DNA from 2 places in the Kribbella endophytica genome. Region 2 is predicted to be linked to the other one. Evidence: riboswitches for the same ligand, from Rfam matches in the RefSeq annotation. Region 2 holds a riboswitch; the other holds the start of a gene.
The links. A riboswitch is a leader RNA that binds a small molecule or an ion and turns the genes downstream of it on or off. The one in region 2 is predicted to bind cobalamin.
Positions count from the first base shown of each region.

Region 1 (7,266 bases), on a different contig from region 2:
CAGGATCTGCGCGAACCCGGTGTAGAACCACATGCCCTCGAAGACCACGTAGAACGCGATCAGGTCGCGCAGGAAGTCGGTGTCGGCCTCCGGCGTACCGGTCCGGAAGTTGCCGTCCTCCAGGTGCCGGGTGTACTTCAGCGCCCAGGCGTCCTTGTCGGAGATCGACGGGACCTCGCGGTACATGTTGAACAGCTCGCCCTCGTCCAGCCCGAGCGAGGTGCAGATGTACTGGAAGGTGTGCGTGTGCACGGCCTCCTCGAACGCCTGGCGCAGCAGGTACTGCCGGCACTCGGGGTTGGTCAGCTGACGGTAGACCGCGAGCACGATGTTGTTCGCGACCAGGGACTCCGCGGTGGCGAAGAAGCCGAGGTTGCGCTTGAGCATCAGGCGCTCGTCCTCGGTGAGGCCGTCCTTCGACTTCCACAGCGCGATGTCGGCCTGCATGGAGACCTCGGTCGGCATCCAGTGGTTGTTGCAGGCGGCAAGGTACTTGTCCCAGGCCCACTGGTACTTCAGCGGGAGCAGCTGGTTGACGTCGGCGCGCGCGTTGATCATCGCCTTGTCGGCGACCTCGACACGGCCGGCGCCGACGGTGATCTCACCGAGTCCGGTGGAGGTGGTGGTCACTGGCAGGCCTCGCAGTCAGGGTCGTCGATCTTGCACAGAGCAGGAGCCGGGAGCAACGTGTCGTCCATCGGGACGACCGGCACCGCCGGCGGGGGAGTGGCCGGTACGGCGGCGACCGGAGAGGCCACCGGACCCGGAACCGCCGCGGGAGCGGCCGGTGCCGGAGCTGCGGCCGGGGCGACCGGTACGGCGTTGAGTCGACCGTCCGTCCCCTTCAGAGTCGACTTCTCGACGTGCGTCGCCGACTGGGAACGCAGGTAGTACGTCGTCTTCAGTCCGTACCGCCAGGCCGAGCGGTACAGCTCGTCGAGCGCCTTGCCGGACGGGGCCGACATGTAGAGGTTCAGCGACTGCGCCTGGTCGATCCACTTCTGCCGCCGCGACGCCGCCTTGATCAGCCAGAGCGGCTCGATCTCGAACGCGGTCGCGTACAGCTCGCGCAGGTCGGCCGGGATCCGCTCGATCCGGCTCAGCACACCGTCGTGGTACTTCAGGTCCGAGACCATCACCTGGTCCCACAGCCCGCGCGCCTTCAGGTCGGCGACCAGGTACGGGTTCGCGACGGTGAACTCACCGGACATGTTCGACTTCACGAACAGGTTGCTGTACGTCGGCTCGATCGATTGGCTGACCCCACAGATGTTGGAGATCGTCGCGGTCGGCGCGATCGCCAGCACGTTGGAGTTGCGCATGCCGTCCTTCAACACCTTCGCGCGCAGCGCCTCCCAGTCGAGCGTCCGGCCGGTGTCCAGCTGGACGTCGCCCTCGCGCGCCGAACGCAGCAGCTCGAGCGAGTCGATCGGCAGCACGCCCTGGCTCCACAGCGATCCGTCGTACGTCTGGTACGTCCCGCGCTCGGCGGCGAGCTCGGTCGACGCCGCGATCGCGTGGTAGCTGATCGCCTCCATCGAGACGTCGGCGAACTCGACGGCCGCGTCGGACGAGTACGGGATGCGCAGCGCGAACAGCGCGTCGGCGAAGCCCATCAGGCCGAGGCCGACCGGGCGGTGCCGCTGGTTCGCGCGCTCCGACTCCGGCGTGGTGTAGAAGTTCACGTCGATCACGTTGTCGAGCATCCGGACCGCGGTCTTCACGGTGTCGCGCAGCAGTTCCGCGTCCAGACCGCTCTCGGTCAGGTGGGCGACCAGGTTGACCGAGCCGAGGTTGCAGACTGCGGTCTCGTCGACGGTGGTGTTCAGCGTGATCTCGGTGCACAGGTTGGAGGAGTGCACCACGCCGTCGTGCTGCTGTGGGGAGCGCAGGTTGCAGGCGTCCTTGAAGGTGATCCACGGGTGACCGGTCTCGAACAGCACGGTCAGCATCCGGCGCCACAGGTCGACGGCCTTGACCCGGCGGAACACCCGGATCTCGCCGCGATCGGCGGCCGCCTCGTAGTTCTCGTACGCCGTCGCGAAGGCCGCGCCGTACAGGTCGTGCAGGTCCGGGACCTCGTCGGGCGAGAACAGCGTCCAGTCGCCGCCGGCCTCGACCCGCTGCAGGAACAGGTCGGGCACCCAGTTCGCCGTGTTCATGTCGTGGGTGCGGCGGCGCTCGTCACCGGTGTTCTTGCGCAGGTCGAGGAACTCCTCGATGTCCATGTGCCAGGTCTCGAGGTAGGCGCAGACCGCGCCCTTGCGCTTGCCGCCCTGGTTGACCGCGACCGCGGTGTCGTTGGCGATCTTCAGGAACGGTACGACGCCCTGCGACTCGCCGTTGGTCCCGCGGATCTTGGCGCCGATGCCGCGGACCGGGGTCCAGTCGTTGCCGAGGCCACCGGAGTACTTGGCCAGGAGGGCGTTGTTGCGGATGCCGGCGAAGATGCCGGACAGGTCGTCGTCGACCGTGGTCAGGAAGCACGACGACAGCTGCGGCCGGGTGGTGCCGGAGTTGAACAGCGTCGGCGTCGAGGACATGAAGCGGAACGAGCTGAGCAGCTCGTAGAACTCCAGCGCCCGCGTCTCCCGGTCGTCCTCCTTGAGCGCCATGCCCATCGCGACGCGCAGGTAGAACGCCTGCGGCAGCTCGAACCGGATCTTGTCGATGTGCAGCAGGTACCGGTCGTAGAGGGTCTGCAGGCCGAGGAACGCGAAGTCCAGGTCGCGCTCGGGCTTGATCGCCGCGGCGAGCCGGGGGAGGTCGAAGGTGGCCAGCTCGGGGTCGAGCAGACCGGCCTCGATCCCGGTGCTGACGTAGCGCGGGAAGTACTCGGCGTACGCCGTGCTCATGTCGGCCTGGGTCGCCTGCCGGGGCTCGCCGTGCACGCGGCCGAGCGTCTCGCGGCGGATCTGGTCGAGCAGCAGGCGCGCGGCGGCCTGGCTGTACTGCGGCTCGGTCTCGACGTACGACCGGGCGGCCATCACCAGGGCGAGCTCGACCTCGTGCTGGGCGATGCCGTCGTAGCAGGAGCCGAGCGTCTCGTCGAGGATCTGCTCGGGGTCGACGGCGTCCAGGCCGGCGGCCGCCTCGGCGATGACGAGCCGGAGCCGGGCGACGTCCAGTGGCGCTGTGTTTCCGTCGGCAGCACGGACAGTGACGGCCGGCGCCTCGGTGACCCCGGCCGCGTCGGCCGGCGTCCGGGCCTTGGTGCGCTCTTCGCGGTACAGGACGTAGGCGCGGGCGACCTGATGCTCTCCCGCGCGCATCAGGGCCAGCTCGACCTGGTCCTGGATGTCCTCGACCTGGACGCTGCGCCGCGAGTCGCCGCGGCTGGTCAGGGCCGTGACGACGCGGGCGGTCAGGTCGGTGACCAGGTCACGGACCCGGTGGCTGGTGCCGGCCTCGGCACCCTCGACGGCCAGGAAGGCCTTGCTCACCGCGACCGCGATCTTGGTCGGGTCGAATGCGGTGCTGGTGCCGTCGCGGCGGACGACGGTCAGCTGGGACGCGGCCTGCGCGTCGGGCAGGGTGCCCGATGCGGTCGGCGACGAAGACGAAACGATGGTCACAGGCGCTCTCTCCACGCGAGTTCCGGGGGACCATGACCTGTGCGAGAGCGCGCGACGCAAGGCAGTACGGCGAGTACGACTGCCTTGACGCCCACCGACCCACCCACGAGGTCTCGGACCGACGCGTACCGGCGGTACGCGCACCAGTGGCAGGTACTCGGACTCGCGGACGACCTGTCCGCTCACCGTTGCGGGGCAGCTCCGGACTCGCACCGGATTCCCCTCTTGCCTCCGCCCGGCCGCGCTTGGTCGCGTCACCCGGGCAGAACCACCAGCACGCAGAACATTAGCGGTAGACCCCGACATGTAGTGCATTGACGCGCCGCGTGTCGCACATCTAGTGGTTTCAGGCGGCCAGCGCATGCAGATCCTGGAGCGTCATGATCTCCGATCCATGGTGGATCAGCTCCCGGTTGAGCCGCAGGACGACGTGGCCGAACGGCTCCGCGGCGTCCAGCTCGGTGGCCTGGCTGAGGCCGACCGTCATCGCCTGGTCCTCCTCCAAAGCCGCGATGGACTCCTGCCAGGCGTTGACCCAGTGGGTCAACCAGGCGACCGCGTCCCGGGCGTTGCCGTGCAACGTGATGTCGGTGCGGCCCTGGAGCTTCTCGCCGAAGGTCCACTCCCAGCGCTCGAAGAACGTCTCGGTCAGATGGGCGATCAGCCAGGCGATCGTGCGGGGCCCGCGATGGTCCGGCTCGTCCGGCCACTGCGCCACCCACTCACCCGACCCGAGCGACCGGAAGCGGCCGGCGTGCCGGCGCCGTACGACGGTCAGTGCCTCCGCGCTCGGTCGCCAGAAGTACTCGTCGTCGGTGAGTCTGGCCAGTCGCTGGGCCAGCACCATCCAGCTGAAACCGAGCTGGCCCCGCACCATCGCCATCGCCGACGGTCGCTCCAGGATGTCCCAGTCGAACGGTTCCGGCATCACAGATCCTCACGCTCCCCGATTCCCCGCGGTTTGTCCTTGCATCGAACATGTGTTCGAATTGTGGTCGAGCGAACGTCGGAAAGTCAATCAGCACAGCGTGTCGGTGCTGGTGCTTCCGGTGGTCGACTGCTAGTGCGAGCGCGACCGGGGAGATGGTGCGGAGTGAGACCCAAACGTGATTACTCAGCGTGGCCGACGAGAGTAGAGTCACGCTGGGTGAGCAGAGCTGGGGGAACGTTCTCGGGACGGTCCGGGGGCGCGGTGACTGCTCACGGGACTGCTTCCGAGGGGGAAACTCGTGTCGCCGGGTGAGCGGAAATGAGCCTGAGTGGGGATGCCTGGACCTGGGCCTGGAGAGACTGGGAGGACGAGGACCGGACCAGGCGACAGAAGGAGAAGCCGGTGGCGTTGGAGGCTGACGAGCTGGCGCGGGTGGCCGCGAACGAGGCGGACTGGGACGCGCGGGCTCCGCTGCACGCGGCGAGCGCGTTCTACGAGCGGCCGGCGGAGTTCTGGTTCGCCGACTACGAGTGGGACGACCTGGGGGAGCTCGGCGGGCGGGATGTCGTGCACCTGCAGTGTCACCTGGGGACCGAGACGATCGCCTTTGCCCGGAAGGGCGCGAAGACGTTCGGGCTGGATCTTTCGGGGCGGTCGCTGGACGAGGCGCGGCGGTTGGCCGATGCGGCCGGCGCCGGGATCGAGTACGTGCGGGCGAACGTGTACGACGCGGGCGAGGCGTTCAGCGGGCGGCAGTTCGATGTCGTCTACACGGGCAAGGGTGCGCTCTGTTATCTGCCTGACCTGGCGAAGTGGGCCGAGGTGGTCAGTGGGCTGCTGAAGCCGGGTGGGTTCGTGTACATCGTCGAGTTCCATCCGTTGCTGAATTCGCTGCGGCCGGTTGGGCTGCCGGGGGAGTCCGAGGAGTTGGTGCTGCGGCACGACTACTTGGAAGGGCGTGGGGCGATCGCGCACGAGTCGACTGTCACGTACACAGGCGACGAGGTGCCCGGCCGCAACACCAGCTACGAGTGGATGCACGGGCTGGGGGAGTTGGTCACGACGCTGTCGGCTGCGGGGCTGCGGATCGACAGCTTGCGCGAGTCCGAGGTGCTGCAATGGCCGCGCTGGCCGTCGATGGTCCAGACGCCAGAAGGCTGGTGGCGTTTGCCGGACGATGCGCCACGGATCCCGTTGCTGTTCGCACTGAAGGCGACGAAGGTCAGCTGAGACGGTCATGCTCCGGGGTGAGTAGCAGCGTGGTGGCTGCCGCTTCGGCTGCCACCATCTGGTCGACGGTCGAGGTGCCGTAGCGCGCGTACTTCGTGCGGTAGGCCTCGTCGACTTTCAGCCGTAGCTGCTCCGATCCGGTGCCGACGTCCTCGACGGAGACGTCGGCCTGCAAGCCCGGAACGCGGATGCAGGCCCGGTGGGACTCGAGTACGTGAGCGAACCAACCGGTGTCTCGGCGGTACCAGGTGCGGACGTACACCTGCTGATCGACGGACACCACCCAGATCGGCACCCAGCGCCGCAGGGTTCCGTCGGTGCGTCTGGGGGCGATCTGCAGTTCGTCGGCGGCAGCGATTCGCTGGAGGTCGTCGGGAGTCCAGAGCTCAGCCATGTCTCGAGGCTAGTGACTGGTGGTGTTGAGCAGGTTGTCGCAGAGGGCGACGAGTTGTTCTCGGAGGGGCTTGGAGCGTTCTGCGAAGGCGCGTTGGGCGGCGGCGTACTCGGCTTTGCCTGTGGGGGTTTCGATGGGGATGGGGGAGTAGCCGAGGGGAGCCAGGTCGTACGGGGAGGCTCGCATGTCGAGGGTGCGGATGTCCTTGGCCAGCTCGAAGCAGGTCAGGAGGAGGGTGCTGGGGGTGAAGGGGGCGAGTTTGGTGGCCCACTTGTAGAGGTCCATGTTGGCGTGCAGGCAGCCGCCTTGTTCCAGCTGAGGCTGCTGGTCGCGGGTTGGTTGCAGGACGTTGAGGGGGCGGGCCGGTTCGGTGAAGAAGCGGAAGGCGTCGAAGTGGGAGCAGGCGATCTTGTGCGACTCGACGACCTGATCGGTGCCCTCGGCACCTAGTCTCAGCGGCCACTTCTCGTGCCGGACCTCGCCGGGTTGCAGGCGGTAGACCATCGCCCACTCGTGCAGGCCGAAGCAGCCGAACTGGGGCTGGCGGTCGAGCGTTGCTGCCAGCAGGCGGCGGATCCAGGTGATGGAGTCCGTACGGCGCTCGATCTCGGCCGGGTCGAGGTGCGCGGCGCCGTCGGCGTACAGGTAGCCCTTGCGTCCCTCGTACGCCGTGGCGCCGAGCAGGCTGACGCCTGGGCCGGGGTGCCAGATGCGGAGCTGGTTCGGCCGCGTGGAGTAGTAGGTGAAGAGGAAGTCCTCGACGGGATGAGCCTCGCGGCGCTGACGACGTGCGAGATGACCGGCAACGAGTTCGTCGACCCGCGCCGCATGGGCGGCGGCGAGTGGTTCCCAATCAGCAGGAGAGAGAAGGAGAGTCACAGCGCCAGGGAGTACGCGTACAGGTGGACGCCGGGGCGGGGGGACCAGTCGCGTTCGGGGACTCGGGTGAAGCCGAGGCGTTCGTAGATGCGGTGGGCCGGTTTCATGTAGTCGGCGCTCGACAGGACGAGGTGGGTGAACCCGAGCTCGCGGGAGCGGTCGATGCAGCGTTGCGTCAGCGCCGTGCCGACGCCCAGGCCGCGGGCCTTCGCGGAGACGCCGAGCATGCGGAACTCGCCCTCGTGGGGCTCGCCGAT
Region 1 covers NZ_BAAGUR010000007.1:238,162-245,427, reverse strand. The annotation lists gene ACYVIO_RS40935 (ribonucleotide-diphosphate reductase subunit beta) at 1-630, opposite strand, end outside; gene ACYVIO_RS40930 (ribonucleoside-diphosphate reductase subunit alpha) at 627-3,575, opposite strand; cobalamin riboswitch at 3,707-3,863, opposite strand; gene ACYVIO_RS40925 (DinB family protein) at 3,922-4,503, opposite strand; gene ACYVIO_RS40920 (class I SAM-dependent methyltransferase) at 4,825-5,736, shown strand; gene ACYVIO_RS40915 (DUF2255 family protein) at 5,729-6,130, opposite strand; gene ACYVIO_RS40910 (3-methyladenine DNA glycosylase) at 6,140-7,009, opposite strand; gene ACYVIO_RS40905 (GNAT family N-acetyltransferase) at 7,006-7,266, opposite strand, start outside.
Region 1: another riboswitch for cobalamin. It lies ahead of ACYVIO_RS40930 (ribonucleoside-diphosphate reductase subunit alpha); the one in region 2 lies ahead of metE (5-methyltetrahydropteroyltriglutamate--homocysteine S-methyltransferase).

Region 2 (7,266 bases):
GCGCCGACCAAGTTGTCGAGCGAGTCGCGGACCTCGGGCCAGCCGCGGGTCTTCAGGCCGCAGTCGGGATTGACCCACAGGCGCTCGGCCGGGATCGCGGCCAGGCCCTTCTCCAGCAGCGAGACGACCTCCGGCGTACCGGGCACGCGCGGGGAGTGGATGTCGTAGACGCCCGGCCCGACGCCACGCGGGTAGCCGGCGTCGCCGAGCTCGTGGGCGACCTGCATGTGCGAACGGGCCGCTTCGAGGCTCGCGACGTCGGCCTCCATCTCGTCCAGCGCGTTGAGGATGTCGCCGAACTCGACATAACACATGTGCGTGTGGATCTGAGTGTCCGCACGCACGCCGCTGGTCGTCAGCCGGAACACCTCGGTGCCCCAGTTCAAGTACGCCGCACGGTCGGCCTGCCGCAGCGGCAGGGTCTCGCGCAGGGCCGGCTCGTCGACCTGGATCACCGCGGCGCCGGCCGCTTCCAGGTCGTTCACCTCGTCCCGCAGCGCCAGCGCGACCTGACGTGCGGTGTCGCTGCGCGGCTGGTCGTCACGGACGAACGACCAGGCGAGCATCGTCACCGGTCCGGTCAGCATGCCCTTGACCGGACGCTCGGTCTGCAGCTGCGAGTACGCCCACCAGCGAACCGTCATCGGCTCCGGGCGGGAGATGTCGCCGACCAGCACCGGCGGCCGGACGTACCGGGTGCCGTACGACTGGACCCAGCCGTGCTGCGTCGCCAGGTACCCGTCGAGCTGCTCGGCGAAGTACTGGACCATGTCGTTGCGCTCGGGCTCACCGTGCACGAGAACGTCGAGCCCGGCCTTCTCCTGGAACGCGAGCACCTCCTGGATCTCGGCCTCGATGCGCTCGTCGTACTGCGTCGCGTCGATCCGCCCGGCGCGCAGGTCGGCGCGCGCCTTGCGCAGCTCGCCGGTCTGGGGGAACGAGCCGACAGTGGTGGTCGGGAGCAACGGCAGACCGAGCCGCGCCTGCTGGGCGGCGCTGCGTTCGGCGTACGGCGTGGAGCGGCGGCTGTCCGCCGCGGTGACGGCGGCGACCCGCGCCCGGACGTCCGGGTTGTTGGTCAGCGCCGAGCCGCTCCGGGAGTCCAGGGCTGCCCGGTTCGCGTTCAGCTGGTCGGCGATCGCTTCGGCGCCTTCGGTGAAGCCATGGGTCAGCGTGGCGATCTCGGCGGACTTCTGCCGGGCGAACGCCAGCCAGCGCGCGACCTCGGGGTCGATGCCGTCCTCGGCTGCGACGTCGTACGGGACGTGCAGGAGCGGGCACGACGCGCTGACGTCGACCTGACCGGCCAGCGAGCGCAGCCGGGTCAGCGTGGCCAGCGACTTGGTCAGGTCGTTGATCCAGATGTTGCGGCCGTTGACGACGCCCGCGACGAGCCGCTTGGAGCGGACCTCGGAGGACGCGACCAGATCGTCGAGGTTGCCCTCCGCGGGACCGGTGAAGTCGATCGCCAGGCCCTCGACCGGCGACTTGGCGAGCACAGGCAGCGCCTTGCCGAGCCGGTCGAAGTACGACGCGACGAGCAGGCGCGGGCGATCGGTCAGACCGCCCAGTACGGCGTACGCGCGGGCGGTCAGGTCGAGCTCGTCGGGCGAGCGGTCCTGGACCAGGGCGGGCTCGTCCAGCTGCACCCAGCCGGCGCCGGCGGCGCGCAGGTCGGCGAGCACTTCGGCGTACACGGGCAGGATCTTGTCGAGCAGCGACAGTGGCTCGAAGTGCTCGTCGACGCCCGGCGCGGGCTTGGCCAGCAGCAGGTAGGTGATCGGGCCGACGACGACCGGCCTGGCGGTCAGGCCGAGATCGAGTGCTTCGCGAAGCTCGGCGACCTGCTTGCTGGTGTCGGCGGTGAAGGTGGTGTCGGGGCCGAGCTCGGGGACGAGGTAGTGGTAGTTGGTGTCGAACCACTTGGTCATCTCGAGCGGCGCGACCTCCTGGGTGCCGCGAGCCATCGCGAAGTACCCGTCCAGCGGGTCCGCGGCCACGGCCGCCCGGTGCCGCTCGGGGATCGCGCCGAGCAGGACCGACGTGTCGAGCACGTGGTCGTAGTACGAGAAGTCACCGGTGGGGACCTCGTCGATGCCGTCGGCAGCGAGTTGCTGCCAGTTGGCCTTGCGCAGTTCGGCGGCGGTCTGCCGGAGGGCGTCCGCGTTGACGGTGCCCTTCCAGTAGCCCTCGATGGCCTTCTTCAGCTCGCGGTTCGGGCCTTGGCGCGGGTAGCCGTACACGGTGGATCGTGCGGCTGACTGGGTGTTCAAGTGTCTCTCCTTGGCGAGGCAGTCTCGAAGACCCCGTACCCCGGAGAACAGCAGGCAGGCGCGACAGGTCGCGCACGGCCGACCTTCCCACGAGGTCACGCGGTCACCGCCGTACGACGACGTACGGCGGGCAGGGGCAGGTCTTCGGACTCGTGGGCGCGTCCGTCGTTCCGGACACCTACTGGCCGTCGCTTCCCAGACCGGTCCTCCGGTCCAGTGCTGATGACGGCGGTCGTTCCCACTCACCGCTGCGGGGCAGTCCCGGAGTTCCACCGGGTTCCCTCTTACGACGACCCGACTGGCGATCGGGCCGAACCACTGCGTCACCACTTTCTCACAGAATTCTCACAGCACCAGGCGAGTGTGATCGGTCTGCCAGCCAACTGGGGGTGGTTCAATGCGCGCGTGAACAGGCTGACGCGATGACCGCCGATGAAGCGGACGGCCGCGTGCAGTCCCGGACCCTGCTGACCATCGGCGCGCTCGGCGTCGTGTTCGGGGATATCGGGACCAGCCCGATCTACACGATCCAGACCGTGTTCAACCCCGGCGACCCGCACCCGGTGCCGGTCTCGGCCGACAGCGTGTTCGGGATCGTGTCGCTGATCTTCTGGGCGGTCACGATCATCGTGACGATCAAGTACGTGCTGCTGGTGCTGCGCGCGGACAACCAGGGCGAGGGCGGCATCCTCGCGCTGATCACGCTGATCCGCAGCCACGGGACCAACGGCAGCCGGCGGACCAAGGTGATCCTGGCCGGGCTCGGCATCTTCGGCGCGTCGCTGTTCTTCGGCGACTCGATGATCACGCCGGCCATCTCGGTGCTGTCCGCGGTCGAGGGTCTGAAGGTCGTCCAGCCGGGGCTCGACGCGTACGTCGTACCGATCACCGCGACGATCATCGTGGTGCTGTTCACGCTGCAACGCCTCGGCACCGGCCGGATCGGCCGGTCGTTCGGTCTGGTGATGGTGCTGTGGTTCGTCACCATCGGTGCCGCCGGCATCGGCGGGATCACGCGGCACCCGGAGATCCTGAAGGCGCTGTCGCCGACGTACGCGATCGGCTTCCTGACCAACCACTTCGGCCACGCGTTCTTCGCGCTGGCCGCGGTCGTGCTCGCGATCACCGGCGCCGAGGCCCTGTACGCCGACCTCGGGCACTTCGGCCGCGCGCCGATCACCCGGGCCTGGCTGATCCTCGTGTTCCCGGCGTGCATCCTGAGCTACCTCGGCCAGGGCGCGCTGGTGCTGAAGGACGAGTCGTCGGTCAGCAGCCCGTTCTTCCTGCTCGTGCCCGAGTGGGGACGGATCCCACTGGTTCTGCTCGCCACTGCGGCGACTGTCATCGCGTCTCAAGCGGTCATCACCGGTGCGTTCTCGGTCGCCCGCCAGGCGGTGCAGCTCGGCTACCTGCCGCGGCTGCGGATCCTGCACACGTCGAGCAAGACGATCGGGCAGATCTACGTGCCGTGGATCAACTGGGCGCTGATGATCTCGGTGCTGACGCTGGTCTTCGCGTTCCAGACCTCCGCCGCGCTCGCGTTCGCCTTCGGCATGGCGGTCACGGCCACGGTCACGATCAACACCGTGCTGTTCTTCTACATCGTCCGCAAGCAGTGGGGTAAGCCGATGTGGGTGGTGATCGGCGGAGGAGCAGTCTTCCTGTCGATCGAGCTGCTGTTCCTCGCGGCGAACCTGACCAAGCTCGTCCACGGCGCCTGGCTGCCGCTGCTGATCGGCATCACGGTCTTCACCGTGCTCACCACCTGGCAGCGCGGGCGTTCGCTGGTCACTGCCCGCCGCGAGCGTCAGGAAGGCTCGCTGACGACGTTCATCAACGAGCTGCACGAGGCGCAGCCGCCGCTACGCCGGGTGCCCGGTACGGCGGTCTTCCTCAACCGTGGCAAGGACACTGTGCCGCTGGCGATGCGCGCGAACGTCGAGCACAACCACATCCTGCACGAGAACGTCGTGATCCTGTCGATCGAGACCGAGCCGGTGCCGACGGTCGAGGACGCGGAGCGGATCACGATCGACGACCTCGGGTTCGACGACGACCGGATCGTCCACGTGACGGCCCGCTTCGGTTATGTCCAGACGCCGGACGTGGCCGCCGTTCTGCGGCTGGCGGCCGAGCAGAGCTCCGAGGTGGCGTCGCTGGATCTGAGCGACACGTCGTACTTCCTGTCGACGATCGAACTGCGGCTCGGTGAGCACCCGGACATGGCGCGCTGGCGGAGCCGGCTGTTCGTGGCCACGTCGCACATCAGCGCCGACGCCGCCGAGTACTTCGGGCTGCCTCGCGACCGGGTGGTCATCATGGGATCGCGGATCGACGTCTAGGCCTGCCTTATTCCTCGGGGCTGCGGCCGCGCTGGTGGTCGGTGATGTCGTGGAACATCTGCTTGAACTGCCGGTAGTTCTTCGCGCCCAGCCGCTCGGCGTGCCGGGCCTCGATATCGTCCACGATCGCGTCGGCGGCCCGCATCTGGGCCAGCCCGCGCTCGGTCGGACAGACGAGCTTGGCGCGCCGGTCGCTCGGGTCGGGATGGCGTTCCAGGTAGCCGAGGGCTTCGAGCTCGTCGACCAGCGTGCCGATGATCTGCTTGTGCTGACCGGACAGCCGGGACAGCTCGGTCGCCCGGACGCCTTCGGGGGCGAGATAGGCCAGTACGGCGCCGTGGCGGTACTTGAGGTCGTCGAACCCCTGCGTCGCCAGCGTCGCGAACATCTCCCGCTGGACCGCGAACAGCAGTCGTCCGGACAGCACGCCCAGGTCGGGATCCGCTGCCCTGCGCTCCGATCGGGTGACCAACCGACTCTCCTTCCGCCGTCCTTTGGTGGTCATCCTACGTGATAGTCACGATATTTGACTAAGCATCCGGTGGTGTCTACGCTCTGAGAAGTAGTCAAGATTCATGACAATCAAGGAGTTTGACATGACGGAGATCATCGCTGTCGTCGGCGCGACCGGTATCCAGGGCGGGGGCCTGGTGCGGGCGATCCTGGCCGACCCGGCGAAGCAGTTCACCGTCCGGGCGATCACCCGGAACGCGAACGGCGCGGCGGCGCAGAAGCTGGCCGCGGCCGGCGCCGAGGTGGTCGAGGCCGATCTGGATGACGAGGACAGCCTCCGCAAGGCGTTCGACGGCGTGTACGGCGCGTACGTCGTCACCAACTACTTCGCCCAGCGCAGCGAAGCGGAGGTCGCTGCGCGGTCTGCGGCCGACATGGAACTGGAGCAGGCCGGCAATGCGGCCCGCGCGGCGCGTGATGCCGGCGTACAGCATGTGATCTGGTCGACGCTCGAGGACACCCGCCCGCACTTCGGTGACACCGACCGCGTTCCGACCCTGGACGACGGCCGGTACAAGGTGCCGCACTTCGACGCCAAGAGCGAGGCCGACGACCTGTTCCGCGAAGCCGGCGTACCGACGACGTTCCTGCGGACCACCTTCTACTACGAGAACCTCGTCGACTCGCTGGGCCCGGCCCGCGATGCCGACGGCAACTTCGTGCTCACGCTGCCGATGGGCGACAGCCCGATCAACGCGATCGCCGTCGAGGACATCGGCCGGACCGCGCTCGGCATCTTCCGCCGCGGGCCGGAGTTCATCGACAAGACGGTCGCGATCGCCGGGCAGGCGCTGACCGGTGCCGAGCTGGCGGCGACGATGAGCGACGTCCTCGGTGAGCCCGTCACGTACGCGCCGCACGGCTGGGACGACTTCCGGTCCTTCGGGTTCCCGGGCGCCGTCGAGTTCGGCAACATGTTCCAGTACTACGCGGAGAACCACGAGGAGTTCACCAACGACCGCGACCTCGACCTGGCGCGTGAGCTGAACCCGCGGCTGCAGACCTTCCGCGAGTGGTTCGCCGAGCACCACACCGAGCTCGCGCGATAAGTGCGGTCGCGGGGGCCACAGCCTCGTCGCCGGTGCGCCTTTCAAGTACCGGCCCTCGGTTGGTGGTTGGTACTTGAGAGGGGTGGGGGTTGATCCTTCGGGTGGCCTAGCGCAGGTCGTCCGACAGGGACTGGGCGGCCTGTGTGAGCAGGGGGATCGCCCGGTCCACGAGGGTCTCGGTCATCCGGCCGGCGGGGCCCGAGATCGACATCGCGAGGCGGGACGGAACGTCGGGCACCGGTACGGCGATGCAGCGAACGCCGAGCTCCTGCTCGCCCTCGTCGGTGGCGTACCCGTCCTGTTGCGCCTTGCGAAGCTGCGCGGCGAACTCCTCGACGTCCGTGATCGTCGTCTCGGTGTGCTTCGGCATGCCGGTGCGCTGCAGCAGTTCGCGGACCTCGGCGTCGCGCAGCTGGGACATGATCGCCTTGCCGACCGCCGTGCAGTGGGGGAGGACCCGGCGGCCGACCTCGGTGAACATGCGCATCGAGTGCCGCGACTGGACCTGCGCGAGGTAGACGATCTGGTCGCCGTCGAGCATCGCCATGTTGGCGGACTCGCCGAGCTCGTCGACCAGGCGGGCCAGGTGTGGCCGGGCCCAGACGCTGAGCATGTGCGACGAGGTCTCACCGAGGCGGATCAGCTTCGGGCCGAGCACGTACTGACGGGACGGCTCCTGGCGGACGTAGCCGAGGTCGACGAGCGTGCGGACCAGGCGGTGGATCGTCGGCAGGGGGAGCCCGGAGGCGGTGGCCAGCTGGGACAGGCCGAGCATGCCGCCGGCGTCGGCCATGAGTTCGAGCAGGCCGAACGCGCGCTCGATCGACTGCACGCTGCCCGAGCGGGCGGTGCCGGTGGTTTCCGCCACTGAGGTCTCCTTCGGTTTCCGAATGGCGGAAGTCTAGCGCCAGATCCCGGAAGCGTCAGCTCTTGCGGCTTTCGTTGTGTGGATATTAGTCTCCGCCATACGGAATTCGCGGAGATTAAGGTGGTGGGTATGACAGACCTCGACGCTCTCGTCGGCGACCTGGACCGACGGCTGGCCGAGGCCGACGCCGTACTGACCACGCGGTACCCGGGGGATCGGGG
Region 2 covers NZ_BAAGUR010000004.1:396,961-404,226, reverse strand. The annotation lists gene metE (5-methyltetrahydropteroyltriglutamate--homocysteine S-methyltransferase) at 1-2,273, opposite strand, end outside; cobalamin riboswitch at 2,392-2,608, opposite strand; gene ACYVIO_RS33705 (potassium transporter Kup) at 2,696-4,615, shown strand; gene ACYVIO_RS33700 (MarR family winged helix-turn-helix transcriptional regulator) at 4,623-5,087, opposite strand; gene ACYVIO_RS33695 (NmrA/HSCARG family protein) at 5,212-6,177, shown strand; gene ACYVIO_RS33690 (IclR family transcriptional regulator) at 6,284-7,045, opposite strand; gene ACYVIO_RS33685 (DUF6986 family protein) at 7,175-7,266, shown strand, end outside.